Regions from separate parts of the Streptomyces sp. NBC_00237 genome, predicted to be linked through region 2. Evidence: predicted binding sites of a transcription regulator. Region 2 holds the regulator's gene; the other holds the start of a gene.
The links. Region 2 encodes HrcA, which represses chaperone genes, less so after heat shock. Its sites were predicted from a motif close to TTNGCACTCNGNNNNNCNGAGTGCNAA; they were not measured.
Positions count from the first base shown of each region.

Region 1: the regulator HrcA is predicted to act here: its motif matches at 3,467-3,493, upstream of groL (chaperonin GroEL).

Region 1 covers NZ_JAPEMT010000001.1:689,809-705,029, reverse strand. The annotation lists gene OG897_RS03040 (sodium:alanine symporter family protein) at 134-1,555, opposite strand; gene groL (chaperonin GroEL) at 1,717-3,339, opposite strand; gene OG897_RS03030 (cold-shock protein) at 3,749-3,952, opposite strand; gene OG897_RS03025 (MoaD/ThiS family protein) at 4,402-4,677, opposite strand; gene thrC (threonine synthase) at 4,722-6,008, opposite strand; SAM riboswitch class I at 6,024-6,152, opposite strand; gene OG897_RS03015 (glucosyl-3-phosphoglycerate synthase) at 6,347-7,306, shown strand; gene OG897_RS03010 (trehalose-6-phosphate synthase) at 7,483-8,868, shown strand; tRNA gene OG897_RS03005 (tRNA-Met) at 8,946-9,019, opposite strand; gene otsB (trehalose-phosphatase) at 9,110-9,949, opposite strand; gene OG897_RS02995 (DUF3263 domain-containing protein) at 10,039-10,335, opposite strand; gene OG897_RS02990 (ABC transporter substrate-binding protein) at 10,405-11,694, opposite strand; gene OG897_RS02985 (SIS domain-containing protein) at 11,943-12,848, shown strand; gene OG897_RS02980 (ROK family protein) at 13,476-14,552, shown strand; gene nagA (N-acetylglucosamine-6-phosphate deacetylase) at 14,552-15,221, shown strand, end outside.
Region 2 covers NZ_JAPEMT010000001.1:1,687,780-1,703,000, reverse strand. The annotation lists gene OG897_RS07445 (AAA family ATPase) at 1-946, opposite strand, end outside; gene OG897_RS07440 (hypothetical protein) at 1,157-1,834, opposite strand; gene OG897_RS07435 (VOC family protein) at 1,879-2,271, opposite strand; gene OG897_RS07430 (16S rRNA (uracil(1498)-N(3))-methyltransferase) at 2,352-3,095, opposite strand; gene OG897_RS07425 (nitronate monooxygenase) at 3,092-4,171, opposite strand; gene dnaJ (molecular chaperone DnaJ) at 4,424-5,560, opposite strand; gene hrcA (heat-inducible transcriptional repressor HrcA) at 5,561-6,577, opposite strand; gene OG897_RS07410 (MBL fold metallo-hydrolase) at 6,750-7,505, shown strand; gene OG897_RS07405 (DUF3097 domain-containing protein) at 7,516-8,349, shown strand; gene hemW (radical SAM family heme chaperone HemW) at 8,403-9,635, opposite strand; gene OG897_RS07395 (SpoIIE family protein phosphatase) at 9,702-11,624, opposite strand; partial or broken gene OG897_RS07390 (HAMP domain-containing protein) at 11,940-12,784, shown strand; gene OG897_RS07385 (long-chain fatty acid--CoA ligase) at 13,140-15,029, opposite strand.

The DNA.
Region 1 (15,221 bases), 1.0 Mb from region 2:
GTACGAAGCGAGAGCGGTGCTCCCACCCGGGAGCACCGCTCTCGTGCTCCTCGGCGGAGCTCTTCGGACTGTGCGGTCCGCGCCCGGTTGCGTCGTGGCTGGCCGCGCAGTTCCCCGCGCCCCTCAAGGGGCGCTACCTCTGCCAGCAGTCCACGTCCCGCAGCTCCGGCATGCGGTCCCGGGCGAAGACCGGGTCGATGCCCATCCGGCGTTGGGCGCGGTAGTCCTCCAGGAGGCGGAAGGCGATGCCCGAGAGGGGGATGATCGCGGCCATGTTCACCAGCGCCATGAAGCCCATGAAGACATCGGCCAGGTTCCACACGATGGACACGGAGCCGAGGGCTCCGAGGAAGACGGTGGCCAGCACCAGCACCCGGAAGGCCGGCAGGACCCACTTCTTGTCGTCCCCGGTGATGAACTCGATGTTGGACTGGCCGTAGTAGTAGTTCCCGATCATCGAGCTGAAGGCGAGCATGAAGACGACCACCGTCAGGACGTGCCCCGCCCAGTTCCCCAACGACGCGTTCAGCGCGTTCTGCGTGAGGTCCGCACCCTGGCGCGCGCCCGCCAGTTCCGGGTTCGTCGTCAGGATGATGAAAGCGGTCATCGTGCAGATGAGGATGGTGTCGAAGAAGACCCCGAGGGACTGGACCAGACCCTGCTTGACCGGGTGCGAGACCTCCGCCGCCGCGCCCGCGTTCGGTGCCGAGCCGAGGCCCGCCTCGTTGGAGAACATGCCGCGCCGGATGCCCTGCTGGATCGCGGTGCCGATCGCGCCGCCCGCGACCTCCCGGAAGCCGAAGGCCCCGCCCACGATGTCGGCGATGACGCGCGGCAGGTCGTCGATGTTGAGGATCACGACGGCACACCCGAGCAGCAGGTACAGCACCGCCATCACCGGGACGAGGACCTGCGTCACGCTGCTGATGCGCCGGACGCCACCGAAGATCACCAGTCCCAGCAGGGCCGCCAGGGCCGCCCCGATGACCGGCTCCCGCCAGGACGCCGCGCCGCCGAAGGACCCGCCGACGACGGAGACGATCGTGTTGGCCTGCACGGCGTTGAAGACGAAGCCGAAGGTGACGGTGATGGTGACCGCGAAGAGGACGCCCAGCCAGCGCTTCCCGAGGCCGCGCTGCATGTAGTAGGCCGGTCCGCCACGGTACGTACCGTCGTAGTCGCGCACCTTGTACAGCTGGGCGAGGGCCGACTCGACGAAGGCCGAGGCCGCGCCGACCGTCGCCATCACCCACATCCAGAACACCGCGCCAGGACCGCCGAGGGTGATCGCCGCGGCCACGCCCGCGATGTTGCCCGTGCCCACCCGGGCCGCCGCCGAGATGGTGAACGCCCCGAAGGAGGAGACGGACTTGCGCCCGTACGCGTCCGGCTCCGCCTTGTCGCCCAGGACTCTGATCATCTCCGGGAACATCCGGACCTGGACGGCCTTCGAGCGGATGGTGAAGTACAGCCCCGCCCCGATCACGATCGGGATGAGCAGATAGCTCCAGAAGACGTCGTTGATGTCGACGATGACGGAGTCCAGGGTGTCCATGACCCCAGCTTCTGCGCGGACCCGCAGGTCAGCCACCCGGGAACACCCACCTGGGCGGGCCCGAGCCGAGAACGCCACGGGGGCGGCACCCCCGAAGGGATGCCGCCCCAGTGGACCGTACGGAAACCGTACGTACTGCTACCCGCGAGAGGGAGAGGGACTTAGAAGTCCATGTCTCCGCCCGGCATGCCGCCCGGGGCGGCCGCGCCGGCCTTCTCGGGCTTGTCGGCGATGACGGCCTCGGTGGTGAGGAACAGCGCGGCGATGGAGGCGGCGTTCTGCAGGGCAGAGCGGGTCACCTTCGCCGGGTCGAGGATGCCCTCGGCGATCATGTCCACGTACTCGCCGGTCGCGGCGTTCAGGCCGTGACCGATCGGGAGGTTGCGGACCTTCTCGACGACGACGCCACCCTCAAGGCCACCGTTGACGGCGATCTGCTTGAGCGGGGCCTCCAGCGCGAGCTTCACGGCGTTGGCGCCGGTCGCCTCGTCGCCCGTGAGCTCCAGCTTGTCGAAGACGGCCGATGCCTGGAGGAGGGCGACGCCACCACCGGCGACGATGCCCTCTTCGACGGCGGCCTTCGCGTTGCGAACGGCGTCCTCGATGCGGTGCTTGCGCTCCTTGAGCTCGACCTCGGTGGCGGCACCGGCCTTGATGACGGCCACGCCGCCGGCCAGCTTCGCCAGGCGCTCCTGGAGCTTCTCGCGGTCGTAGTCCGAGTCGCTGTTCTCGATCTCGGCGCGGATCTGGTTCACGCGACCGGCGACCTGCTCGCTGTCACCGGCACCGTCGACGATGGTCGTCTCGTCCTTGGTGATGACGACCTTGCGGGCGCGGCCGAGGAGGTCCAGGCCCGCGTTCTCCAGCTTGAGGCCGACCTCTTCGGAGATGACCGTGCCGCCCGTGAGGATGGCGATGTCGTTCAGCATGGCCTTGCGGCGGTCGCCGAAGCCCGGAGCCTTGACGGCGACGGACTTGAACGTGCCACGGATCTTGTTGACGACCAGGGTGGAGAGCGCCTCGCCCTCGACGTCCTCGGCGATGATCAGCAGGGGCTTGCCCGACTGCATGACCTTCTCCAGCAGCGGAAGGAGGTCCTTCACGTTGCCGATCTTCGAGTTGACGATCAGGATGTACGGGTCGTCGAGAGCCGACTCCATGCGCTCCATGTCCGTCGCGAAGTACGCGGAGATGTAGCCCTTGTCGAAGCGCATGCCCTCGGTGAGCTCAAGCTCCAGGCCGAAGGTCTGCGACTCCTCGACCGTGATGACGCCTTCCTTGCCGACCTTGTCCATCGCCTCGGCGATGAGCTCGCCGATCTGGGTGTCGGCGGCGGAGATGGAGGCCGTGGAAGCGATCTGCTCCTTGGTCTCGACATCCTTCGCCTGCTCCAGCAGAGCGGCGGAGACGGCCTCGACGGCCTTCTCGATGCCACGCTTCAGGGCCATCGGGTTGGCACCCGCGGCGACGTTGCGAAGACCCTCGCGGACCAGCGCCTGCGCGAGGACGGTCGCGGTGGTCGTACCGTCACCGGCGACGTCGTCCGTCTTCTTCGCGACCTCCTTGACGAGCTCGGCGCCGATCTTCTCGTAAGGGTCTTCGAGCTCGATCTCCTTGGCGATGGAGACACCGTCGTTGGTGATCGTGGGGGCGCCCCACTTCTTCTCAAGGACGACGTTGCGGCCCTTGGGGCCAAGGGTGACCTTGACGGCGTCGGCGAGCTGGTTCATGCCACGCTCGAGGCCGCGCCGGGCCTCCTCGTCGAACGCAATGATCTTGGCCATGTGAAGTGGTCCTCCCACGGGGTGGATTTCTCCGGACCGGGGGATCGGCGCCCGCGACGGACGGCTTCGCAATGCCCGGGATTCCGTACCCCGACACCTCTCGGCCTCACCGAACCTGGTCCAAGTTCTGTCACTCTCACTGGGAGAGTGCTAACGCCAATGATTAGCACTCGACCCATTGGAGTGCAAGGCCGTCCCGAAGGGATGTCGATGAGGGGCGGTGGTCGGGCGGCGGGTGGGCGCAAGCGGGTACCACAGATCCAGGGGGTTCGCGCACTCGGTACGCCCGGCGTACGCAGGCCGTACGCCGAACGCACCAAGGGCCCGTACCCCTGTGTCGGGATGCGGACCCTTGGTGCGTGAGTGCCGGTAAGTCTTGGTAGTGCGTCGGTGGCCGATCGCGCCGAGATCAGACGGCGAGCTTGACCATGTCCGCCTGCGGACCCTTCTGGCCCTGCGAGATCTCGAACTCAACTCGCTGACCCTCTTCAAGGGTGCGGTAGCCGTCCATCTGGATCGCGCTGTAGTGGACGAAAACATCCGCACCACCGTCGACCGCGATGAAGCCGTACCCCTTCTCCGCGTTGAACCACTTGACGGTGCCCTGAGCCATGCCTAACTCCCCTATTACTGGCCCTTGCGCGAGACCGCACTTCGCGACCCCGGGTCAGACCCCACCCGCCGACAGGAACGCGGTAGGTGTGCGCCGTAGCGCGTCGACCGCGGCTGAATGTATCCGCCCAACTGCCCTCTGCAACAGGTCAATCCGACGAGAATTCTGGGCAGGCTCGAACGCCCGGATCGGTCAACTCCCGTAATTCCAGGGCAAGTCGGGCCGGACATAGCGTGAACATCGGCGTCAAATCGCTCGAACACGCGGGCCGCATCTTGTCGCCTTCTCATATGCACATGGCATGAGCGGCGACCGGGGCTTCCCCTACTCTACCTCTTTCAACCATGCAGAATTGCCCCCTCCGCTTGTGAGCGGAGGGGGCAACTTGGGTTAACGCGGGGCGCGTTGAAGGAGGCCGAGTGCGCCCCCTGCGCGCAGGAGGCGAAGGATCAGCCGCCCGCGACGGCCGGGATGATCGAGACGCCCGCGCCGTCCGGAGTGGCCGTCTGAAGGCCGCTCTCGAAGCGCACGTCGTCGTCGTTCACGTACACGTTGACGAAGCGGCGCAGCTTGCCCTGATCGTCCAGGACGCGCGCGGCGATGCCCGTGTGGTTCTTCTCCAGGTCGGCGATGACCTCGGCGAGGGTCGCGCCCTCGGCGGCCACCTCCGCCTCGCCGCCCGTGTACGTGCGGAGGATGGTGGGGATGCGGACCTTGACGCTCATGGTGTTCGGCCTTCCTTGCGTACGTACGAATCGCTGACGGGTTTCTAGCGGGCCAGACCGGCGTCGCGGAACGCGTCCAGGCTCGGGCGGATGGTCGCGGAGGGCCCGGTCGTCGGGGCCACCGCGTCCAGCGTCTTGAGGCCGTCGCCGGTGTTGAGGACGACGGTGGTGAGGGTCGGGTCGAGCAGACCGGCCTCGATGAGCTTCTTCGTGACGCCGACGGTCACGCCGCCCGCGGTCTCCGCGAAGATGCCCTCGGTACGGGCCAGCAGCTTGATGGCGTCGACGACCTGCTCGTCGTTGACGTCCTCGACCGCGCCGCCCGTACGGCGGGCGATGTCCAGGACGTACGGGCCGTCCGCCGGGTTGCCGATGGCCAGCGACTTGGCGATGGTGTTCGGCTTCTGCGGGCGGACCACGTCCTGCCCGGCCTTGAAGGCGGTGGAGACCGGCGAGCAGCCCTCCGCCTGGGCGCCGAAGATCTTGTACGGCTTGTCCTCGACGAGCCCGAGCCTGATGAGCTCCTGGAGCCCCTTGTCGATCTTCGTGAGCTGCGAGCCGGAGGCGATCGGGATGACGATCTGGTCGGGCAGCCGCCAGCCGAGCTGCTCGCAGATCTCGTACGCGAGCGTCTTGGAGCCCTCCCCGTAGTACGGGCGGAGGTTGACGTTGACGAAGCCCCAGCCCTCGCCGAGCGGGTCGCCGATCAGCTCGGAGCAGAAGCGGTTCACGTCGTCGTAGTTGCCCTCGATGCCGACCAGCTCGCCCCCGTACACGGCGGCCATGACGACCTTGCCCTGCTCCAGGTCGTGCGGGATGAACACGCAGGAGCGGAAGCCCGCGCGGGCCGCGGCGGCGCCCACCGCACCGGCCAGGTTGCCGGTGGAGGAGCAGGAGAGGGTGGTGAAGCCGAAGGCGCGGGCGGCCTCGACGGCGATGGCGACGACGCGGTCCTTGAAGGAGTGCGTGGGGTTCCCGGAGTCGTCCTTGACGAACAGGCCGCCGGTGACGCCGAGTTCACGGGCCAGGTTGTCCGCCTTGACCAGCTTCGTGAAGCCGGGGTTCAGGCTGGGCTTCTCGGCGACGTCGGCGGGGACGGGGAGGAGGGGGGCGTAGCGCCAGATGTTGTCGGGGCCCGACTCGATGAGCTTGCGCAGCTCTTCGGGGCTTCCGGTCGGCAGCTCGTACGCGACTTCCAGCGGGCCGAAACACAGCTGGCAGGCGAAGATCGGGCCGAGCTCGAAGCGCTCTCCGCACTCGCGGCAGGACAGGGCGGCGGCGGGGCCGAGGTCGACGGAGGTAACAGTGGCTTCGGTGGTCTGCACAGCCATGATGGCGAGGTCCTTTCCTCATCTTCCCCGCGACGACTTTCGTACGCGAGACGGAATTGGCACCTTCCTGGCCTGACCTCGCGGTCGGCTGGGGGGTTGCCGGGACTTCAACGGGCCGTTTCCCTCTGTCCCTCTGGATGAGCGCTATGACTCCGGCGGCCGCAGCAGCGGTCCGGGTGTTTGTGTACGCGACGACCCCGACATGCACAGGTCGTCCGCGTTGTTCAAGACTGTAACCGAACCCCCGGACGGGTGTGCCAGACGTCCGGACCGCGAGATGGATCACAAATGTCGCCACGAGCAGACACGAATCAGACACGAGCAGAGGAGTGACGGGCGTGCTGGAAGAGGTGGAGCGCTGGCTTCAGGCGCGGTCCTGGTCGGCCGCCGACCGCCCGCTGGAGCAGCTCCTCGCCGCGAAGGCCGCCCAGGGCGCCGCGAGGCCGCAGACGGTCTCCGTGGTCCTGCCCGCCCTGAACGAGGAAGCCACGGTCGGCGAGATCGTCGCCACGATCCGCCGGGACCTGATGAGCCCGGCCGTCCCCCTGGTGGACGAACTCGTCGTGATCGACTCCGGCTCCACCGACCACACCGCGAAGGCGGCGGCCGAGGCGGGCGCGCGGGTGGTGCACCGGGACGAGATCCTGCCCCGCGTACCGGCCGTGCCGGGCAAGGGCGAGGTCCTGTGGCGGTCGCTCCTGGTCACCACCGGTGACATCGTCTGCTTCGTGGACGCGGACCTGAAGGAGTTCGACGCGTCGTTCGTGTCGGGCATCGTCGGCCCGCTCCTCACCGACCCGGGCGTCGACTTCGTGAAGGCGACGTACGACCGCCCGCTGGACGGCGCCACCGGCCAGGGCGGCCGGGTCACCGAGCTGATGGCCCGCCCCCTCCTCAACCTCCACTGGCCCCGACTGGCCGGATTCGTGCAGCCGTTGGGCGGCGAGTACGCGGCCCGCCGCTCCCTCCTGGAACGCCTCCCCTTCCCCGTCGGATACGGCGTCGAACTCGGCCTCCTCATCGACTCGCTGCACACGGTCGGCCTGGACGCGCTCGCCCAGGTGGACGTGGGCGTGCGCGTCCACCGCCACCAGGACGGCCAGGCGCTGGGACGGATGGCAGCCGCGATCTACCGAACGGCCCAGCTCCGCCTGTCCCGGGGTCATCTGATCCGCCCGGCCCTCACGCAGTTCGAGCGGATCGGCACGGCCTTCGTCCCTCGTACACACCCTGTGGACACGGAGGAGCGCCCGCCGATGCGGGAGATCGCGGAGTACGCGGAGCGGCAGGCGGCATAGCCGTACGGCCGCACTCGCACGCCGGGGGCGGCCGTACGCACGTTTGAGGGGAATCCGTACCGGCTAGGTTTCGCCACATGACTTCCCCGATCGACGCCGCACAGCCCCAGCCGGACCAGGCCCAGTCGGCCCAGGCCCCGTCGGACCAAGCCCCGGCCCCGTCCGGGCAGGCCCGGATCCTCGTCGCCTCCAACCGGGGCCCGGTGACGTACGCCCTCGGTGACGACGGCGGGCTGACCGCCAGGCGCGGCGGCGGCGGGCTGGTCTCGGGCCTGTCCGCGATCGGCCCGGACGCGGGCGCGCTGTGGGTGTGCTCGGCGCTGGGCGAGGGCGACCGGGAGGCCGTGCGGCGCGGGGTCGCGGAGCCGGGCGTACGGATGCTCGACATCGACGCGGACACACACGCGGCCGCCTACAACGGCATCTCGAACTCGGTGCTGTGGTTCATTCACCACATGCTCTACCAGACCCCGACGGAGCCGGTGTTCGACGCGGAGTTCCGGCGGCGGTGGGCGGCGTACGAGACGTACAACCGGGCCTTCGCCGAGGCGCTGGCGCAGGCGGCGGCCCCGGGGGCGACGGTCCTCGTCCAGGACTACCACCTGTCCCTGGTGCCGGGCCTGCTCCGGGCCCTGCGCCCCGACCTGCGCATCGGCCACTTCTCGCACACGCCGTGGGCGCCGGTGGACTACTTCCGCCTGCTCCCGGACGACATCGCCCGCCAGCTCCTGCTGGGCATCCTGGGGGCGGACCGGGCGGCGTTCCTCACCCGGCGCTGGGCGGACGCGTTCACGGCGTGCGCGCTGAACGTGCTCGGCGAGGAGGCGCTCGACGGGAAGCGGATCGGCGTGCACGGCCTGGGCGCGGACGCGGACTTCCTGCGCGAGCGCGCCCACCGCGACGACGTGGCGGAACGTCTCGCCTCCCTGCGCGCACAGGTCGACGGCGGCTCGGCGGACGGCTCGGCGCGCCGCACCATCGTGCGCGTGGACCGCACGGAGCTGTCCAAGAACATCGTGCGGGGCCTGCTGGCGTACGAGCACCTCCTGGACACGCACCCGGAGTGGCGCGAACGCGTGGTGCACATCGCCTTCGCCTATCCCTCGCGGCAGGACCTGTCGGTGTACCGGGAGTACACGGAGGCCGTGCGGAGGACTGCCGAGTCCATCAACTCCCGCTTCGGGACGCCGACGTGGACGCCCGTGGTCCTGCACGTCAAGGACGACTTCGCGCGGTCGCTGGCCGCCTACCGGATGGCGGACGTGGCCCTGGTCAACCCCATCAGGGACGGGATGAACCTGGTCGCCAAGGAGATCCCGGTCGTCTCGGACGAGGGCTGCGCGCTGGTGCTGTCGCGGGAGGCGGGGGCGCACGAGGAGCTGGGCGAGGACGCGATCGTCGTCAACCCGTACGACGTGACGGGCACGGCACAGGCGCTGCACGAGGCGCTGACGATGGAGCCGGGGGAGCGGGCGGAACGGACGAAGCGGCTGGCGGTGGCGGGGACGGCGTTGGCGCCCGCGCGGTGGTTCGTGGAGCAGGTGGAGGCGTTGGAGGGGTGAGAGGGCCCCTCCGGGCGCGCGGGAAACGGCCGAAGGCCCGGAACTCTTTCGAGTTCCGGGCCTTCGGATCCATCTAGTAGCGGGGACAGGATTTGAACCTGCGACCTCTGGGTTATGAGCCCAGCGAGCTACCGAGCTGCTCCACCCCGCGTCGGTAAACACGACAGTACGGGGTTTCGGGCGCGGTGGGAAATCGGTTGACGGGAGCCGGAGGGGCGAAGCCTCGAATGCGGCGCCCCTCCTACACACCCCCGCCCAGCTGCCTCCCCAACTCCCCGAGCATCGCGACCACTTCAGCAGGCCCTGGCAGCAACACGTCCGCCTGCTCGGCGAGTTCCGGGATCGCGGTACCACTGCACACGAGCAGCCCCAGCACCCCGTCCGACCGGAGCTTCTCGACCGCCGCGTACGCGGGAAGGTCGCCGAGGTCGTCCCCCGCGTACAGCACGCAGCGCGCACCCACTTCCCGTACGTACGCCGCCAGAGCGACCCCCTTGTCGACACCGGGCGGCCTCAACTCCAGCACCAGGCGCCCCGGTTCGAGGATGAGCCCGTGCCGGGCGGCGAGCTCGGAGAGGGGGGTGCGGAGGGCCTCGAAGGCGGCCTCGGGGTCGGTGGCGCGCCGGGTGTGGACGGCGACGGCCTGCCCCTTCTCCTCCACCCAGGTCCCGCGCCACGCCCCGTGCGCGTCCAGTACTCCGGGCAGCTCGGCGCGGACGGCGGCGACGCCGGGGTGCGCGGCGGGGGCGCGGACGGTGCCGGAGACGGCGTCCCAGCGCTCGGCCCCGTAGTGCCCGAGGACGACGAGGTGCTCAAGCCCCGGCACCCCGGCGAAGCCGCCGTACCGTACGGCGACACCTGCCGGGCGGCCGGTGACGATCGCGACGGACGCCACGTGCGGGGCGAGGGCGGCAAGGGCGGGCACGGCGCCGGGGTGGGCGCGGGCCTGTTCGGGGTCGGGGACGATGTCGGCGAGGGTGCCGTCGAAGTCGATCGCGACGAGGGCGCGCGCGGGCTCGGCCAGCAGGGCGGCGAGGGCCTCGCGGCCGGCGGTGGTGGACGGTTCGGGAAGAGTGTCCATGCCAGGAGCCTACCGAGCCCGGTCCCGGGCCGAACGGACGCTTCCGGCCTGAGCGGGCGGCCCCCGCGGCACGACCCGCTCGGCACCGGCTAGCGGCGGGCCCTGCGCTCGTCCCGTACCCTCCGCAGCCGCTTCACGGTCGTCGGGTCGTGCTCCCAGGCGCGCGCGTCGTCCAGCAGGGCGTTGAGGAGCTGGTAGTAGCGGGTGGGCGAGATGCCGAGCTGCTCGCGGATGGCGCGCTCCTTGGCGCCGGGTCCGGCCCAGCCCCGCTTCTCGACGGCGAGCACGGCCAGCTCGCGCGCGGAGAGCGCCCCGCCCGGCGCTCCGGCGGGGCCACTCTCACCCTCGTACGGCTGATCAGGGGGCTCAGGGAGCTCGGAGGACATGCACCCAGCCTAGGCCGGGCCACTGACATCGCGCCCCGCTCGCTGCTCCCGCTGCTCCCGCTGCTCCCGCTACTGGAGCGCCGCGCTGTCCAGCGCCGCCGCCTCGCGGGAGAGGACGCCGAGGACGGCGCCCGGGGTGTTGTTCGGCTCGACGGCGTTGCCGATCTCCTGCTTGATGTTCTCGCTGACCCTCGCCCAGGACGTCTTGGCGGACGGGTACGACTGCGAGGACGACAGCGCTTCCAGGAACTTGTGCACCTTCTGGTGCTTGCTGTCGGCAGCCATCTTCTCGGATGCGGAGACGGTGACGGGCAGCAGGTCGAACTCGTCGGCGAAGGCGAGGACGTTCTCGTCGTCGAAGGCGAAGTCGAGGAACTTGCCGATCTCCTTGCGGTGACCGTTCTGCTTGAAGCCCATCATCCAGTCGGCGACGCCCATCGAGGGCCGGGCCTTGCCGTCGGAGGAGGGCAGCGGCGCCATCTCGTACTTCACGCCGTTCTTCTCGGCCTGCTGCATCAGCGACGGGTGGCCGTTGAGCATGCCGACCTCGCCCTTGGCGAAGGCTTCGAAGGCGGCCTTGCGGTTGAGCTTGCCGGGGGCGACGGGGCCGGTCAGGCCGGGCATGACGAGCTTGGTCTTGAGGAACTCGAACGCGTTGATGTTGTCGGCCGAGTTGAGGGAGTACGTACCGATGTCGTCGACGTAGCCGGAGCCGCCGGCCAGCATCCAGTTGAGGGTCTCGGCCTGGGCCTCTTCGGGGCCGAGGGGCAGCGCGAACGGGTAGTTCACGCCCTTGCCCTTGAGCTTCTTCGCGTCGGCGGCGAGCTCGTTCCAGGTCTCCGGGGCGCCGCTGATGCCGGCCTTCTCGAAGAGGGTCTTGTTGTAGAAGAGCTGGCGGGTGCTGGCGACGAAGGGCATGCCGTACTGGACGCGGTTGACCTTGCCGGTCTCGGCGAGGGCGTTCACGAAGTTGGCCTGGGTGGGGATGGAGAGCATTTCGGGCACGGAGTAGAGCTTGCCGTCGGCGGCGTAGTCGGCGTACGCACCGATCTGCGCCATGTCCGGGGCCTCGCCCGCCTTGACCATCTCGCCGACCTTGCGGTCGACGTCGTCCCAGGAGTAGATCTGGACGTCAACCTTGATGCCCGGGTTCTTCGCCTCGAATTTCTTCGCGAGCTTGTCCCAGTACTTCTTCGTGCCGTCGCCGCCGTCGAGGTTGTAGTCGGCGGCCACCAGCTTCAGGGTGACGTCGCCGCCCGTGCCGCCGACGGTGCCGCAGCCGGAGACGGTCGTTGCCATCGCGAGTGCGGCGACTGCCGCGGTCAGACCCAAGTAGCGCCGCTGCACAGCCCGTTCCACCCTTTATCGCCCGTTTTGCTACCCATTGGCGTGGATATCCGCGTGCCCTCGTGAGGCTTCTCGCGTCTCACCCACACCCTTATCCACATGAGTTGTGATTTTGTCTCATGTGCGACCGCAAGGTCTACACCACTTGGGTATCTCTTCCGCAACACCTTCCGCAAATCGCGTACGGCCTGCTAAGCAGGCGGAAGCAAGGTCATCTCCACACTCACCCGTGTTCGCCCGCGTTCGAGGAGTCGTCGCGCATGTCCCGCACCGCAGTTGAGATAGCCACACAGCCGACCTGTTGGCGGCGCGCCGCTGAGTACGCGGCCGACTTCGAGGGGCTTCCCCTGCCTGGTGAGCGCGTTGCGATCACCGGCTGCGGCACTTCGTGGTTCATGGCGATGGCGTACGCGGCACTGCGCGAGGCGTCGGGCCAGGGCGAGACCGACGCCTTCGCCTCGTCCGAATTCCCGGTCGGCCGCTCGTACGACCGTGTGGTGGCAATCACGCGCTCGGGCACGACGAGCGAGGTGCTGGCGCTGCTCGCGGAGGTCAAGGGCACCACTCCCACCCTGGCCCTCACCGGCGACCCCAAAACGCCCATCATGGACGCGGCGGACACGATCGCCGTCCTCGACTGGGCGGACGAGGAGTCGGTCGTCCAGACCCGCTTCGCGACGACGGCTCTCGCTTTCCTGCGGGCGGGCCTGGAGCGCACGGGCACGCTGGCACCGGGCGTGAAGACGGTGACGGAGGCGGCCGTCGACGCGGAACTGGCGATCACTGAGCCGCTCCCGGAGTCCGTCACCTCGGCCGAGCAGTGGACCTTCCTGGGCCGCGGCTGGACGTACGGGCTGGCCCAGGAGGCCGGCCTGAAGATGCGCGAGGCGGCGGGCGCGTGGACGGAGTCGTACCCGGCCATGGAGTACCGCCACGGCCCGATCTCCATCACGGGCCCGAACCGGGTGGCGTGGATGTTCGGCACGCTGCCGGAGGGGCTGGCGGGAGACGTCGCACGCGTCGGCGGAACGGTCGTCGCGCACGCGTCGGCGGACCCCATGGCCGACCTGATCCGCGCGCAGCGGCTGGCGGTGGTCCTGGCCGAGTCGAAGGGCTACGACCCGGACCACCCGCGGAATCTGTCGCGCAGCGTGATCCTGGGCTGACGGGGTCTCTCGGCGGGGACCGCACCTTGGTACGGCCCCGGCCGCGGGGCTGCACCAAGGTGCGGCTCGCCCGCAGGGCTGCGCCGAGGTTGCGGCTCCGCGGCGCGTGCGCTCCCGGCTTCGCTGGGGCTGGGGGGGTGCGCCCCTTTAGGGGCGCGGGGAACTGCGCGACCAGCCACCCACCCAGCCGCGCGGCCGAGCGCTTTAGGTGAAGGGGCGGGACCGGGGCAGCGCCGCAGGCACCCGGGTGCGGCGCACCCATCGGCGGAGCCCGGGCAGACGGCACCAGGGTGGGGCGCACCCGTCGGCGGAGGCAAAAGCGGGCGGCACCGGGGCGGGCCCGGAGCGAGAGGGGCCGCCCCCTTGCCCGCCCGTCCCGCCCCCGGGGGGCGGCCCCGCCGCCCAAGGGGGCTAGGCGGGCGCGGAGTCCCAGGGGGCTGGGTGGAGGCGGAAGGGTGGTTCCGTCGAACCGGGAGGGCGGGGAAGTGGAGCCCCTCCACAGAGCCCCTCCGACCGCCGCGCGGAGCCCGCCCCCGCCCTGGCCGGACCCGCCCACCCCCGCACCCCCACCCGAGGTGAACACTCAGTGGACTAGACCTCTCAGGGCAGACGCGCGACACTGACCCCGTGAAACACGTCATCGCCCTCGATGTAGGCGGCACCGGCATGAAAGCCGCCCTGGTCGCCCCCAACGGCACCCTCCTCCACGAGGCCCGCCGCCCCACCGGCCGGGACCGCGGCCCGGACGCCGTCGTCGAGTCGATACTCGCCTTCGCCGACGACCTCCGCACCCACGGCGAAACCCACTTCGGCGAACCCGCGTCCGCCGCCGGCGTGATCGTCCCCGGCATCGTCGACGCCGAGAACGGCATCGCCCTGTACGCCGCGAACCTCGGCTGGTCCGACGTCCCGATGCGCACGCTCCTCTCCGAGCGCCTCGGCGGCATCCCCGTCGCGCTGGGCCACGACGTCCGCACGGGCGGCCTCGCCGAGGGCCGCATCGGCGCGGGCCAGGGTGCCGACCGGTTCCTCTTCGTACCGCTCGGCACCGGCATCGCGGGCGCGATCGGCATCAACAACACCATCGAAGAGGGAGCTCACGCCTCCGCGGGCGAGATCGGCCACATCGTCGTCCGCCCCGGCGGCGTCGACTGCGGCTGCGGCCAGCGCGGCTGCCTGGAGCGCTACGCCTCCGCGTCCGCCGTCTCCCTCGCCTGGGCCACGGCCACCGGTGACCCCACCGCCGACGCAGCCGACTGCGCGAAGGCGGTCGAGGACGACGACCCCCGAGCCCTCGCCGTCTGGCGCGAGGCCGTCGACGCCCTCGCCGACGGCCTGGTCACCGCGCTGACCCTCCTCGACCCGCGCACGATCATCGTGGGCGGCGGCCTGGCCGAGGCGGGGGAAACCCTGTTCGCCCCCCTGCGCAAAGCGGTGGAGGACCGCGTGACCTTCCAGAAGCTCCCGACGATCGTCCCGGCCGCCCTCGGCGACACGGCGGGATGTCTCGGCGCGGGCCTCCTCGCCTGGGACCTCCTGGCGACGTACGAAGAACCCAGCACGCCCACCACGAGCCCCACCACGCCCACCACGAACCCCACCACGCCCACCACGAGCCCCACCGCACCCCCGGCGCACCCCACCACACCCCCCACCCACGCCATGCACACCGACGTCATGGCCCCCACGGAGGTATCCGACTGATGGCCAGCAGCAAGGTCCAGGTCCTGTCCGGCGCCAAGGTGGTGCTCCCCACCGGCACCGTCGACGGCGGCCGGGTCATCGTCGACGGCACGAGGATCGCGGGAGCGCTCCCCGACACCGCGTCGGCCTCCCCCACGCTCGACCTGACCGGCCACTGGATCGTCCCCGGCTTCGTGGACATGCACGTCCACGGCGGCGGCGGCGCGTCCTTCACCTCCGGCACCACGGAGGAGGTCCTCCGGGGCATCGAGACCCACCGCCACCACGGCACGACGACGATGGTCGCCTCCACCGTCACCAACGACATGGACTTCCTGGTCAACCGCGCGGCCCTCCTCGCCGAGCTGGTCCAGCAGGGCGACCTGGCGGGCCTCCACTTCGAGGGCCCGTTCATCTCCCCGTGCCGCAAGGGCGCGCACAGCGAGTCGCTGCTCCGCGACCCGGACCCCGCCGACGTGCGCAAGCTGATGGACGCCGCGCACGGCACGGCCAAGATGTTCACGCTCGCCACCGAACTGCCCGGCGGCCTCGACTCCGTACGCCTCCTCGCCGAGAACGACGTGATCGCCGCGATCGGCCACACGGACGCCACGTACGAGCAGACCGTCGAGGCGATCGACGCGGGCGCCACCGTCGCCACGCACCTCTACAACGCGATGCCCGCGATCG
Region 2 (15,221 bases):
CCAGCCCCGCCAGCAGCAGTTGCCCGTACTCCCGGTGCGCCAGCGGCAGCCGGTACGCGCCGTCCTCCTCCGGCAGCACCACCGACGCCTCGATCAGCGCCGTCAGTTCACCGCCGTCCGCGAACACCGTCTCGACCTGCTGCGCGGTGAACTCCCCCGTGAACGCCGACAGCCGTGCCCACAGCAGCCGTTCGGCCCGCCCGCACAGGTCGTGGCTCCAGGCGATCGCCCTCAGGAGGGTGCGGTGCCGGGCAGGCTGCTTGGGGCCGTGTATGAGCACCCCGAACCGTGCCCCCGGCTCGCACAGGCTGCCGTACAGCTGTTGCGGGGTGATGTTGCGGCCGAGCGTGCGGGCGGCCAGCAGGACGCTCAGCGGATCGCCGTCGAGGCGCTCGGCGAGCAGCCGTGTCCAGAACACCGGCAGATCCACCCCTTGCACCGCCGCCTTCTCCCGCAGGAGTTCGACGGTGTGCTCCCGCGACAGCGGCCGCAGCGCCACCCGGTGTTCGCCGGGCACCCCGACCGGGCTGCGGCTGGTGACCAGGATCTGGAGGCCGGGGCACGAGTCGTGCAGCCTGCCCACCAGATAGGCGCAGCCCGTCCGTACGTGCTCACAGGTGTCCAGTACGAGCAGGCCGCGACGCCCCGCGAGGAGCCGCAGCACCGCCTCCATGGGGTCGGTGCCGCTGCCGGGTGCGGTGCCCGCGTGGAGGGCGGCCGCGATGGTCTGCGGGACGAGGGCGTTGTCCGCGCAGTCGGAGAGGTCGGCACGGTGCACGGGGAGATCGGTGACGGCTTCTGCGAGGCGGGCGGCGAGGTGTGACTTGCCGACCCCGGCGGGGCCGGTGAGGGTCACCAGCCGGGTGTCCGCGAGCACCTCAAGAAGGTCGCCGAGGGCCGGGTCGTGGGGAATGCGGGGGACGGGAAGGCCGTATGCGGGGGGCATGGGCCCACTCTGGCCGGGCCCGGCTCCCCCGCGCGCCTCTGCGGACCGTAGATCCGTACACCTAATTCCCCTGGTGGGCGTTACGTAGGTATGCGGCAGCAGCCCCCCCCCTCCTGCCGCTCCCTCCCCCAGCGCACACCGGCTGAGCGTAACCAGGAAGTTGCCGAGCCCGACCCCAGCGCTCCACCCGACCGTGCGACGGCCTTGCGGTCACTTGCCCGTGGGGCAGCCGCACGTGGGTCCCGGGTCCGGCGCGGGATCGGGTCCGACGGTGACGGTCACCGTGACGGTGGGGCGCGGCGCGGGCGGCTCCGGGGCGGGCGTGGGGGCGGTGGTGGGCCGGGTGGCCGTAGCGGTGACCGTCCGGGTGGGCCGCCAGGTGGGCCGCTGGGTGGGCTCCGGCGGCGGGCGCCAGGTGGGCGGGCGGGACGTGGGGCGCGCGGAGCAGTCGCCGAGCACGTTCGCCCGGAACACCGTGCGTCCGCCGACCTCGGCCGTCAGGTCTCCGCGGACACAGCGGCCGTCGCGCTCCTCGGTGACCTTCCCGTCGACTCTGATCTCCTTGCCGTCCTTGGTCTGTCCCTCGCACGCCACTGTCGCGATGTTCCGCGCCGACGGCGCGGACGTCACCAGGGAGGGCCGCGCCGACGGATCGGCGCTCACCCTCGCGCGGTCGCCGACAGTGGCCGTACAGGTCATCCAGTTGACGTCGATCCCGGCGCGCTCCAGTGCCCGGGTGCCGGTCTGGTCGGTGGTCAGGGCCACCGCGAAGGAGTTCAGGCCCCCGCCGCCGCCCGGCTCGCAGGCGGCCACCCCTGCCACCGTCGCCCCGGCGAGGACTGCCGCCGCGAGGGTGCGCCTGTGCCGTAATCGCCTCCATGCCCCCATGGGAGGCAGCGTCCCACCGCCCCCGAGCGAGGGACAGACGCGTTTCAGCCGCCGAGCAGCAGCCACTCCTGGAGCTCCACCAGGTTCCCCTCGGGGTCCTTGAGGTGGGCCGCCCGCATCCGTGGGGTCATCGGCGCGGGCCCGTGCACCAGGACGGCACCCCGTCCGGTGATGTCCTCGCAGTACCGGTCCAGGTCGTCCACCCGCAGCACCACGAACGACCGGTGCCCCTCGGGTTCGTCGGCCACCTCCCCCAGCAGCTCGGCCATCACGGCCCTGTCCTGGAGTGCGATCCCCGCCGACCCCGTCGACAGGGAGAACTTCTCGTACGGCCCGTCCGCGAACCCGGACTGGGGCTTCAGCCCCAGCACCTCGCCGTAGAAGCGGTAACAGGCGGCGAAGTCGGAGACCAGCAGCCTCACTTGTGCGAGTTCCATGACGCTCTCCCTGTGTGCGAGTGACACCTGTGGTGGTCTGCGCAGTTCAGGTGCGGCCGGTCACCTGTGCCGGACGCGGTTCAGGACCACCGTCCGGTGCGTCCCAGCAGCAGAGCGGTGGCCGCCGTGCCCGCCGTGCTCGTACGGAGCACGCTGCGGCCCAACCGGTACGGTGCGGCCCCCGCCTGCGCGAAGAGCTCCAGCTCCTGCGGGGAGACGCCGCCCTCCGGTCCGACGACCAGCACGATGGAGCCTTCCTGAGGCAGCTCGGCGAGCGCCAGGGCACCACTGTCGGCGTCCCGGTCCTCGTGCAGTACGGCGGCGAAGTCCGCCGTGGCCAGAAGCGCACCCACCTGCTTGGTGCTCATGACGTCCGCGACCTCGGGGAAGCGCAGCCTGCGCGACTGCTTGCCCGCCTCCCGTGCGGTGGCCCGCCACTTGGCGAGGGACTTGGCACCCCGCTCGCCCTTCCACTGCGTGATGCAGCGCGCCGCCTGCCACGGCACGACGGCGTCGACACCGGTCTCGGTCATCGTCTCCACGGCCAGCTCGCCCCGGTCGCCCTTGGGGAGCGCCTGCACCACGGTGATGCGCGGCCTGGGCTCCTCCTCGACGACGGCCTTGGTGACCTGGACGACGAGCCGGTCCTTGCCCTCCGCCGCGACGACGACGGCTTCGGCGCCGTTGCCGCGCCCGTCGGCGAGGACGACGTCCTCCCCCGCTGTGAGCCGTCGCACCGACACCGCGTGCCGGCCTTCGGGGCCCTCCAGGACGTACTGGCCGCCCTCGGGCACTCTCTCCACGACGAACACCGGCGCCGTCATGACGTCGACCTCCTCAAAGCCATCTCCGTCCACGCCGAGTCCGCCTCGGCCGACAACACCTGTACGAGCCGCCCGGCGGGCAGGTCCCGGGCCAGCCGGTGCCCCTGCCCCGCCCACAGGGCCATGCCCTGGGCGTCCCCGACGCGTGCGGCGGCCTGCCGCAGCCCGGCAGTCATGTAGTGCACCTCCGGGTACGCGGAGGGCGCGTACGGGCCGTGCTCGCGCATGAAGCGATTGACCAGACCGCGCGCGGGGCGCCCGGAGAACGCCCGGGTGAGTTCGGTGCGGACGAACAAAGGGTTCTTCAGCGCGTTCTTGTGCATGGCGTGCGCACCGGACTCCGGGCACGCCAGGAACGCCGTACCGAGCTGCGCGGCGTCCGCCCCCGCGGCCCGCACGGCGGCGATCTGCGCCCCGCGCATCAGCCCTCCGGCGGCGATCACCGGAAGCTGCACGGTCTCGCGGACCTGCGTCACCAGCGACAGCAGCCCGAGCCCTCCGCTGCCGTCGGTCTGCGGGTCGTCCCGGTGGGTGCTCTGGTGGCCGCCCGCCTCGATGCCCTGCACGCACACGGCGTCCGCGCCCGCCCACTCGGCGGCCTGCGCCTCCTCCGGAGTGGTGACGGTGACGATCGTGAAGGTCCGTGCGTTCGCCAGGGCGTCGAGCTCGTCCCTGGAGGGACATCCGAAGGCGAAGGACACCACCGGCACCGGATCGTCGACGAGGAGCGCCAGCTTGGCCTCGTACCCGTCGTCGGTGCCGTGGTCGTCGCGCTCGGCGATCGGCGTCTCGTACCAGGCGCTCTCGCTCGCGAGCTGCTGCCTGTACAGGTCGAGGGCCGCGGGGTCGGCGGCGGGCTGCGGCATGAACAGGTTGACCCCGAACGGCTTGGAGGTCAGTGCGCGCAGCTGCTTGATCTCCTCGTACATCCCGTCGGCGGTCTTGTACCCGGCGGCGAGGAAACCGAGCCCGCCCGCCTCCGACACGGCGGCGGCCAGCTCGGGGCGGGACACCCCGCCGGCCATGGGCGCGGCCACGATTCCGCGCCGGCACAGCTCTCCCAGCGCGGGCACCACCCGGGTCTCAACAGACATGCCCGCATCGTTTCACGACACGGCCGACCCGCCGAATCGAACCAAAACGGGACCGGACCTGGTGGTCCGGCCCCGCTCCGACGCGAACAGGCTCAGCGCCCGCCGAAGAACGTCACAAGAACGCTCTAGCGCCCGTTGAAGGCGTCCTTCAACCGCGAGAACAGTCCCTGCTGCCCCGGCTGACTGTGTCCCCCGGGGGACGACCCCCGGACCCCCAGCACGGGTGCCAACGGCTCAGCGCCCGTTGAAGGCGTCCTTCAACCGCGAGAACAGTCCCTGCTGCCCCGGCTGGAACTGCCCCGTGGGCCGCTCCTCGCCGCGCAGCTTCGCGAGCTGGCGCAGCAGGTCCTCCTGCTGCGGGTCCAGCTTCGACGGCGTCAGCACCTCGACGTGCACGATGAGGTCGCCTCGGCCACCGCCCCGCAGGTGCGTCACTCCGCGCCCGTGCAGCGGCACCGACTGGCCCGACTGCGTACCGGGCCGGATGTCGATGTCCTCGACCCCGTCGAGCGTTTCCAGCGGCACCTTCGTGCCGAGCGCGCCCGCCGTCATCGGGATGGTCACCGTGCAGTGCAGGTCGTCGCCGCGCCGCTGGAAGGTGGGGTGCGGCTGCTCGTGGATCTCCACGTACAGGTCGCCCGCGGGGCCGCCGCCGGGGCCGACCTCGCCCTCGCCCGCGAGCTGGATGCGGGTGCCGTTGTCGACACCGGCCGGGATCTTCACCGTCAGGGTGCGACGGGAGCGGACCCGGCCGTCTCCGGCGCACTCCGGGCACGGCGTCGGCACGACCGTGCCGAAGCCCTGGCACTGCGGGCAGGGCCGCGAGGTCATGACCTGGCCGAGGAACGACCGGGTGACCTGCGAGACCTCTCCGCGCCCGCGACACATGTCACAGGTCTGCGCGGAGGTCCCGGGAGCCGCACCCTCGCCGCTGCACGTGGTGCAGACGACGGCGGTGTCGACCTGGATCTCCTTGGTGGTGCCGAAGGTCGCCTCGTTGAGGTCGATCTCCAGGCGGATCATGGCGTCCTGGCCGCGGCGGGTGCGCGAGCGCGGGCCGCGCTGGGACGCCGTACCGAAGAAGGCGTCCATGATGTCGGAGAAGTTTCCGAAACCGCCCTGGCCGAAGCCGCCCGCACCGCCTCCGCCGGAGGCGGACAGCGGGTCGCCGCCGAGGTCGTAGACCTGCTTCTTCTGCGGGTCCGACAACACCTCGTAGGCGGCGTTGATCTCCTTGAAGCGCTCCTGGGTCTTCGGGTCCGGATTGACGTCCGGGTGAAGCTCACGAGCGAGGCGCCTGAACGCCTTCTTGATCTCGTCCTGGGAAGAGTCGCGGCGCACGCCGAGAACGGCGTAGTAGTCCGTGGCCACTTACGACTCCGCCAGGATCTGTCCGACGTAACGTGCCACTGCGCGTACCGCTCCCATCGTTCCGGGGTAGTCCATGCGGGTCGGTCCGACCACGCCTAGTTTGGCGACTGCCTCGTCGCCCGAACCGTAGCCGACTGCGACCACGGACGTTGAACTGAGTCCTTCATGGGCGTTCTCGTGCCCGATGCGCACCGTCATGCCGGATTCGGTGGCCTCGCCGAGCAGCTTCAGCAGGACGACCTGCTCCTCCAGCGCCTCCAGTACGGGGCGGATGGTGAGCGGGAAGTCATGGCCGAAGCGGGTGAGATTGGCGGTGCCGCCGATCATCAGCCGTTCCTCGGTCTCCTCGACGAGCGTCTCAAGGAGAGTCGCGAGAACCGTCGAAACGGTTCCCCTGTCCTCCGGCTCGAACGACTCGGAAAGGTCCTGCACCAGTTGCGGCACGTCGGCGAACCTACGGCCCACGACCCGGCTGTTGAGCCGCGCCCGCAGATCCGCGAGAGACGTCTCGCCGAACGGCGCCGGGCAGTCGATCATCCGCTGCTCGACGCGGCCGGTGTCGGTGATCAGCACCAGCATCAGCCGGGCGGGTGCCAGTGAGAGAAGTTCCACATGCCGCACCGTGGAACGCGTCAGCGACGGGTACTGCACGACGGCCACCTGCCGGGTGAGCTGCGCGAGCAGCCGCACGGTGCGGGCGACGACGTCGTCCAGGTCGACGGAGGCGTCCAGGAAGTTCTGGATGGCACGCCGTTCCGGCGTCGACAGGGGCTTCACCCCGGCGAGCCGGTCGACGAACAGCCGGTATCCCTTGTCGGTGGGGATGCGCCCTGCGCTGGTGTGCGGCTGGGCGATGAATCCCTCGTCCTCCAGGGCCGCCATGTCGTTGCGCACGGTGGCCGGGGAGACGCCGAGCTGGTGCCGCTCGGTGAGGGCCTTGGAGCCGACGGGCTCCTCCGTGCCGACGTAGTCCTGGACGATGGCGCGCAGCACTTCAAGTCTGCGTTCACTGAGCATCGCGCACACCTCCAAGCCGTGATGTTCCCTGGTGCAGATCGGACATGTGGAGCTTGTGCCCCGGTGTCCCGCTTGGCACTCCCTGTGGGCGAGTGCCAGCGATTCCCCGGGCCAGTGTACGGCGGCGGGGCACATCCCGGGCAAGGGCGGCTGCTCACGCTAGCGTCACGGTATGGACATGCGATGGGAAGAGGCCGGCTGGGAACGTCTCGCTCCGGGCGTCGGCAGGCGTCGCCTGCCGGGCTGGGACGCCACGGTCGGCCTGGTGACAGGCGGGCAGGGGGCGCTGCTGTACGACACGGGATCGACGCTGCGCGAGGGTGCGGAGGTACGGATGCAGGCCGAGGCGCTCCTCGGCCGCAGAGTGACGCACGTCGCTCTCAGCCACCCGCACTTCGACCACGTCCTGGGAACGGGGGTGTTCGCCGGCGTCGAGGTCTTCGCCGCGGCCGGCATGGACACCCTGCTGACCTCGCAGCGCGAGTCGATGGCCACGGACGCGGCCCGGCAGGGTGTGCCGCAGGACGCGGCCGCCGAGGCGTCGGAGCTGCTGCGCGCCCCGCAGCACCTGGTGTCCGACGAACGCACCCTGGATCTGGGCGGCGGGCGCAGCGTGCTGTTCGCCAACCTGGGTCCCGCGCACAGCAGCCACGACCTGGTGGCCCTCGTACCGGGCGTGGAGGGCGGCCCCGAGGTCGTCTTCTGCGGAGACCTGGTGGAGGAGTCGGGAGAGCCGCAGGCGGGCCCTGACGCGGTCGGCAGGAGGTGGCCCGAGGCCCTGGACCGCCTCCTCGCGCTGGGCGGTGAGGACGCCGTGTACGTGCCGGGGCACGGGGCGGCGGTGGACGCGGCGTTCGTACGGGCCCAACGGGACGCGCTGGCGCGCCGTTTCGGGGACGCCTGGCTGGCTCCGCGGTGCGTGTCGTAGCGTCTGACGAATGCGCAGCTACAGCCCGGACTTCACGCCGCCGTGGAAGAAGCCGAAGCCCGTCCCCGAACTGCCCGCCGAGTACGACCTGGTGGTGGAGGAGGAGTCGACGGGCTTCTGCGGTGCGGTGGTCCGTACCGAGAAGACGGCGGAGGGTCCCACGGTCACCCTGGAGGACCGCTTCGGCAAGCACCGGGTGTTCCCGATGGCACCGGCGGGCTTCCTCTACGAAGGTGCGCCCGTGACGCTGGTGCGGCCGTCCTCGGGAGCCGGTCCCGCGCGTCCCGCCCGTACCGCTTCGGGATCCGTCGCCGTCGCCCACGCCCGCGCGCGCGTGGCGCGAGCGGGCCGCATCTATGTGGAGGGGCGGCACGACGCGGAGCTGGTGGAGCGGGTGTGGGGCGACGACCTGCGCATCGAGGGCGTCGTCGTGGAGTACCTGGAGGGCATCGACGACCTGCCGTCGATCGTCGCCGGGTTCGCACCGGGCCCGGACGCCAGGCTGGGCGTCCTCGTCGACCACCTGGTGCCCGGTTCCAAGGAGTCCCGGATCGCCGCACAGGTGACGGACGCGAACGTCCTGGTCGTCGGGCACCCCTACATCGACGTCTGGGAGGCCGTGAAGCCGTCCTCCGTCGGCATCCCCGCCTGGCCGCGGGTCCCGCGCGGCCAGGACTGGAAGACGGGCGTGTGCCGGGCCCTGGGCTGGCCCGAGAACACCGGGGCTGCCTGGCAGCACATCCTGGGGCGGGTGCGCTCGTACAAGGACCTTGAGCCGTCCCTGCTCGGTGCGGTGGAACACCTCATCGATCACGTGACGGTCGGCGACATCCCTCCGGGGTGAGTGGCGCCGGGCCCGGCCGTCGGTCTCCGCGAGGGCCGGCCTCCACCCGGCGGTCAGTCCACCAGGTCCCGCACCACCGCGTCCGCGAGCAGCCTGCCGCGCAGGGTGAGGACCGCCCGTCCCTCGGTGTAAGGACCGTCCTCTAGGAGGCCGCCCCTTACCGCCTTCTCCGCGGCGGCGAGCCCCGCGGGCTTCAGCAGTGAGAGCTCGCAGCCCTCCACGAGGCGCAGTTCGAGGAGGATGCGCTCGACCCTGCGGTCCTCGTCGGACAGCACCTCGCGTCCGGCGCCCGGGGACTTCCCGTCGCCCAGCGCCTGTGCGTAGGCGCCGGGATGCTTCACGTTCCACCACCGGACGCCACCGACGTGGCTGTGTGCTCCGGGACCCGCTCCCCACCAGTCGGCGCCGCGCCAGTACAGCTCGTTGTGCAGGCAGCGACCCGCTTCGGAGGTGGCCCAGTTGGAGACCTCGTACCAGGAGAACCCGGCTGCCGAGAGCGCCTGCTCCGTCATCAGGTAGCGGTCCGCGTGCACGTCGTCGTCGGTCATCGGGACCTCGCCGCGACGGATGCGCCGGGCCAGCTGGGTCCCCTCCTCGACGATCAGGGCGTACGCGCTCACGTGGTCGGGGCCCGCGCCGATCGCCGCGTCGAGGGACGCCTGCCAGTCGGCGTCGGACTCCCCCGGGGTGCCGTAGATCAGGTCGAGGTTCACATGGTCGAACCCGGCCGCCCGCGCCTCCGCGACACACGCTTCGGGCCGCCCGGGGGTGTGCGTGCGGTCCAGGATCTTCAGTACGTGCTGCTTGGCGCTCTGCATGCCGAAGGAGACCCGGTTGAAGCCGCCCTCGCGCAGCTCCGCCAGATAGGCCGGGTTCACCGACTCCGGGTTCGCCTCGGTGGTGACCTCGCAGTCGTCGGCGAGGCCGAACTCCTCGCGGATGGCCCCCAGCATCCGTACGAGATCGGCGGCGGGCAGCAGGGTGGGAGTGCCGCCGCCCACGAACACCGTGCGCACCGGCCTGGGGTCGTCTCCGAGCACCTTGCGCGCGAGGCGCACTTCCTCGATCAGCGTCGCCGCGTAGTTGTCGCGCGAGGCGAGGGCGCCGCCCGAACCGCGCAGCTCGGTCGCCGTGTAGGTGTTGAAGTCGCAGTAGCCGCAGCGCGTCGCGCAGTACGGCACGTGCAGATAGAACCCGAGGGGCCGCTCCCCCGCTTCCCGCAGCGCGTCGAGAGGCAGCGCCCCGTCCTCGGGCATGGGCTCACCATCAGGCAGTACGGAAGGCATGCCCCCATTGTCCGCCCTCCGCGCCCCTTCCCCGTCCCACCCCGGTCCGGGCCTCTGCGCACCGGCCTACTCGGCCTGGAGCACCAACAGCGCCAGGTCGTCGTCGGGCGGCTCGGACGCGAAGGAGTGCACCGCCCGGGTGATCCGCTCCGCCACCCCTTGCGCCGAGAGCCCCACGCACTGGGCCAGTTCCACCGCGAGCCCTTCCTCGTCGTCGAACATCACCCGGCCGCTGCGGCGCTCGGTCACCCCGTCGGTGACGCCCAGCAGCGTCTCCCCCGGTGCCAGGACGAACGTCTCGCTCCCGTACGCCGCGTCGTCGAGCACCCCGAGCAGCACTCCCGGGCGGCCCACAGCCCGTACCTGCCCGTCGGGCCGCAGCACCAGCGGCAGCGGATGCCCGGCGCTGGAGACCGTGCACCGCACCCCGCCGCCGTCCGCCTCCGTCAGCGGCTCCAGCTCCCCGTACAGCATCGACAGGAACCGTGCCTGCGGCCCGTCGGGGAGCTCCTGTCCACCGGCCGCCGCAACGAGCCGGGCGGCTGCGTCGGCGGACTCCGTCGCGTCGTCGAGGAGCAGCCTGTTGAGCCGGTCCAGCACCTCCGACACCTGATAGCCCTCGCGCGCGAGCAACCGCAGCCACGGGCGCACCAGCCCGGTGACCACAGCCGCCTCGGGGCCGTTCCCCTGAACGTCGCCCAACGCGAAGCACCAGCGTCCTTCGGCGGCGTGGAAGACGTCGTAGAAGTCGCCCCCGGCAAGCCCCTCACCGCGCGGCTGGTAGACGAGTTTGCTGGTCAAGCCGGGGATCTCGGCGACCTGGCTGGGCAGCAGGGCACGCTGGAGAACGTGCGAGATGGTGGCCTGCTGGGTGTAGCGGCGGGCGGCGCCCACCGCGAGTGCGACCCTGCGGACGAAGTCCTCGATCAGTCCGGTGACCTCGTCCGGGATGCGCGCTATCCCGGCTCTGCCGAGCATCAGGACGCCGACCCTGCGCCCACCCACCACCATGCGGCAGGCGAGCACCGCACCGGCCCCTCCGAAGCTCTCGCCCGCGCCCGGCCAGGGCAGTGGCACGGGGCCGCCGCGGGCGGAGTCCGGCACCTGGGGCGGTTCCTTCTCCAGCAGGATGCGCAGCTCCTCCACGCACGCCTCGCGCGCGTGCCAGACCCGGGCGAGCCGCGGCTCCGCCGACGGGCCGCCGCCCTCCGGGTCGAGCCACACGGCGCACCAGTCGGCGAGGCGGGGCACCAGGAGCTGTGCGGCGAGCGCCACCACCATGTCCTGGTCGAACTGTCCGGCGAGCAGGTCGGACGCCTCGGCGAGGAACGACAGGGCGCCGCGGTTGATCCAGTCGGGGTCCTCGTCGCGCATCGGCCGCCGGGGCAGCGGGGCGAGGATCTCGGCGGCCCTCAGTCCGCGCTGGAGGGCCCGCTGCGAGGCGAGGGTGGCGGGCGTGAGGGTGGGTTCGTCGACGGGTGACGGCTGCCAGCCCTCCAGCGGGAGGGCGGCCCAGACGGTCTTGAGGCCGGTCCGGTAGGTGACACCCCAGCTCTCGGCGAGCCCGGCGACGAGGTGCAGTCCCCGGCCGTACTCGGGGGCGCCGGAGCGATCACGGCGCTGCGGTTCGTTGCGCACGACCCGGGAGGGGTGGTGGTCGGAGACCTCGATGACGAGTGTGGCGGCCTCGCTGGTGGCGCCCGCGGGCTCGATGCGGCAGAGCAGTTCGACGGTCGTGCCGGCGTGCACCACCGCGTTGGTGACGAGTTCGTTGACGATGAGGCAAGCGTCGTCGGCGAGGCGGCCGACGAATTTCTCGTCGGTGGGCAGCAGGGGGGTGCCCGTCCAGTCCACGATGGCGGCCCGCAGGAACTTGCGGGCAGCGGACGGGGCGAGCGGATTGCCGGGCAGGTTGGTGCGGACGTAGGGCTGGATCTCGTGCCTCCCTGCCCGCGGGGCGGTAGCACGGGCCACGGCGTCCCGCTGCATCGGAATGGGTGTCACGGTGCGGCTCCTGATCGGTTGTCGCAGCGCGCCGCCTACGACTGATCGGTTGTCGCAATGCGCCGCTCGCGACAACCACAGGGTGACAGACTGAGCCCGCCCATAAGCACCGAGTCACCGAAGTGGGCCTCAATGAACGAAGATCGTGCCGTTTCGCGCCCAGGTGTCCGCTCCGGCGACCGCCCAGGATCACGTACTGCCACCAGCCCAGGAATCGCGTCGGCCGACGGCTCCCGCTCGGCGGACCACCCCGGCCAGGACTGGGTGCACGCCTCCGAGTTGCGCCCTCTGCTCGCCGCGATGACCGCTCTGCGGGACGGCGACTTCCGGGTGCGGCTGCCAAAGACGCAAGAAAAGACACCGGCCGAACTGTCCGCCGTCTTCCATCAGATCGCCACCCGCGAAGAGCACTACGGTGCGGAACCGGTCCGGGTGCGCAGGGAAGTCGTCCGGCACGGCACGCCCTGGTGGTGCCCGAGGTGAACGCCACACGGGTGCTGGACGCCGTGGCGGGCGGCGACCCCACCCAGTGCGTCGATCTGCACGACGGGAACCGGCAGTGGCACGACGACCTGCGTCGAATCGGGTGCACGGTCAACAAGAGTGGTCGACCAGCTTTTCCTGTTCACGGGCGAGGTCACCCGGGTGGCCCGGAAGGTCGACCCCAGGGACGGCTCGGCGGCCGCACCAAGGTGCCGGGACTTTCGGGCAGTTGGCTGGACGTGACGGAGGCCGTGAACACGAGGGCGTCCCGGCTGACGGCGCAGGTGCGTGACATCGCGGCGGTGACGACGGCGGTGGCCCGTGGTGACCTCACCCGTACGGCCACCGTCGAGGCCACCGGCGAGCTGCTCGAACTGAAGCTGACCGTGATCACGATGGTCGACCAGCTCTCGGCCTTCGCCGACGAAGTCACCCGCGTCGCCCGCGAAGTCGGCACGGTGGGCCAGCTGGGCGGCCGCGCCCAGGTGCACGGCGCCTCCGGCGTCTGGAAAGACCTCACCGACAACGTCAACTACATGGCGGACAACCTGACCACCCAGGTGCGCCCCATCGCCGAGGTGGCGTCCGCCGTCGCCCAGGGCGACATGTCCCGCTCGATCACCGTGGAGACCCGCGGCGAGGTCTCCGAACTCAAGACAACATCAACCTGGTGGTGTCCAACCGCCGCGAAACGACCCGCGCCAAGGACCGGCTGGATTCCAAGCTCGCCCTCCTGGGTGCTGCGCCAAAGTCAACGTGTTCCTGGAACTGCGCCGCAAGAACCGTCAGCCGGAACGGATGCTCGCCCAGGAGCGGCGCCAGTTCGGGCTGCTCGCCGAACAGTTGGCGCAGATCGGGGAACAGGTGGAGGCGGAGTGCCCGAACGCCTCCTCACCCCTGCGGGAACAGGTGGCCCGCATGCAGGAGACCCTGACGGAGATGCGCCGCGGCCGCAACGGCCAGGGGCGCGGCGCAACTCCGTATCGTCAGGGAACCCACTCACGTACTGCGGAGACCTCAGGCTTCCCTGGAACCCGCGTACATCTCGTCGATCAGGTGCTTGTACTCGCGCTCGACGACGGGCCTCTTCAACTTCAGGCTGGGTGTCAGCTCACCGTTCTCGACGTCCAGGTCGCGGGGCAGCAGCCGGAACTTCTTGATGGTCTGCCAGCGCTGGAGGCCCTCGTTGAGCTCCTTGACGTAACCCTCCACGAGGGACTGCGTCTCGGGGGCCGCGACGATGTCCGCGTACGACGTCGCCTTCAGGCCCTGTTCCTTCGCCCAGCCGAGGATCGTCGGCTCGTCGAGGGAGATGAGGGCCGTGCAGAAGTTCCGGTCCGCGCCGTGCACGAGGATGTTGGAGACGTAGGGACAGACCGCCTTGAACTGTCCCTCGACCTCGGCGGGCGAGATGTATTTGCCTCCGGACGTCTTGATGAGGTCCTTTTTACGGTCGGTGATCCTCAGATAGCCGTCCGCGGACAGCTCGCCGATGTCACCGGTGTGGAACCAGCCGTCGGACTCCAGGACTTCGGCCGTCTTCTCCGGCAGCCCGTGGTAGCCCTGCATCACGCCGGGGCCGCGGAGCAGGATCTCGCCGTCCTCGGCGATGCGGACCTCGGTGCCGGGGAGCGGCTTGCCGACGGTGCCGGTTCGGTACGCCTCACCCGGGTTCACAAAGCTGGCGGCACTGGACTCGGTGAGCCCGTACCCCTCCAGGATGTGGATTCCGGCGCCGGAGAAGAAGTACCCGATGTCGGGAGCGAGCGCCGCCGAGCCGGACACACAAGCACGCAGCCGCCCGCCGAACGCTTCGCGAATCTTGGAGAAGACGAGGGCGTCGGCGACCTTGTGCTTGGCGTTCAGGCCGAACGGCGCGGTGGCCTGTCCGGTGCGCCGGAAGTTGTCCTGCGTGACCTTCGCGTACTCACGGGCGACGCCAGCCGCCCACTGGAAGATCTTGTACTTGGCTCCGCCACCGGCCCGCGCCTTGGAGGCGACGCCGTTGTAGACCTTCTCGAAGATGCGCGGCACGGCGGCCATGTACGTCGGCTGCACGACCGGCAGATTCTCGATGATCTTGTCGATGCGGCCGTCGACGGCGGTGACGTGCCCGACCTCGATCTGCCCCGAGGTGAGCACCTTGCCGAAGACGTGCGCCAGCGGCAGCCACAGGTACTGGACGTCGTCCTTGTTGATCAGTCCGGTCGCGACGGTCGCCTTCGCCATGTACGACCAGCAGTCGTGCGGCAGCCGTACGCCCTTGGGGCGGCCGGTGGTGCCGGAGGTGTAGATGAGGGTGGCGAGCTGCTCGGCGGTGATCGCGGCGACGCGCTCCTTGACCGCCCCCGGGTTCTTCTCCAGGTACGCCGCTCCGCGGGCCTCCAGGTCGGCGAGCGAGAGCACCCAGCCCTCCGGGTCGCCTTCGACGGCCTGGGCGTCCTCGGCGTTCACGACGACGACGTGTGCCAGGTTCGGGAGCTCCGCGCGCTTCTCGCGGGCCTTGGCCAGCTGGGCGGCGTCCTCGGCGATCAGGACGCGGCTCTCGGAGTCGGAGAGGATGTACGCCGACTCCTCGGCATTGGTGGAGGGGTAGATGGTGGTGGTGGCCGCTCCGGCACACATGACGCCGAGGTCGCTGAGGATCCACTCCACCCGCGTGTTGGAGGCGAGGGCGACGCGCTCCTCGGGCCGTACGCCCAACTCGATGAGGCCCGCACCGATCGCGTACACCCGCTGGGCGGCCTGCGCCCAGCTCAGCGAGCGCCACTCGTCGGGTCCCCGGCCGCTGGACGGCGGCACCGGATACCGGTAGGCGTCTCCGTCGGGCGTGGCGGCCACGCGCTCGATGAAGAGGGCCGCAACGGACGGCGGCCGGTTCTCGATCATGGTCTGTGTGTCGCTCACGACGTCCTCCGGGCCCACGGCATTGCTGCGCGACTGGCTGGTATTTAACTGGCGAGTAACAAACGATCAGTGATCAGACTAGAGCGCATGGGCCTGGTGCGTAAGGGTCCCCGGGCCCTCCTTTTCATAACGGGTCGGGCAGGGCCCCCGGCAGACCCGAACGGCGGGCAGGGCCCGCCGCGCCATGGCGCG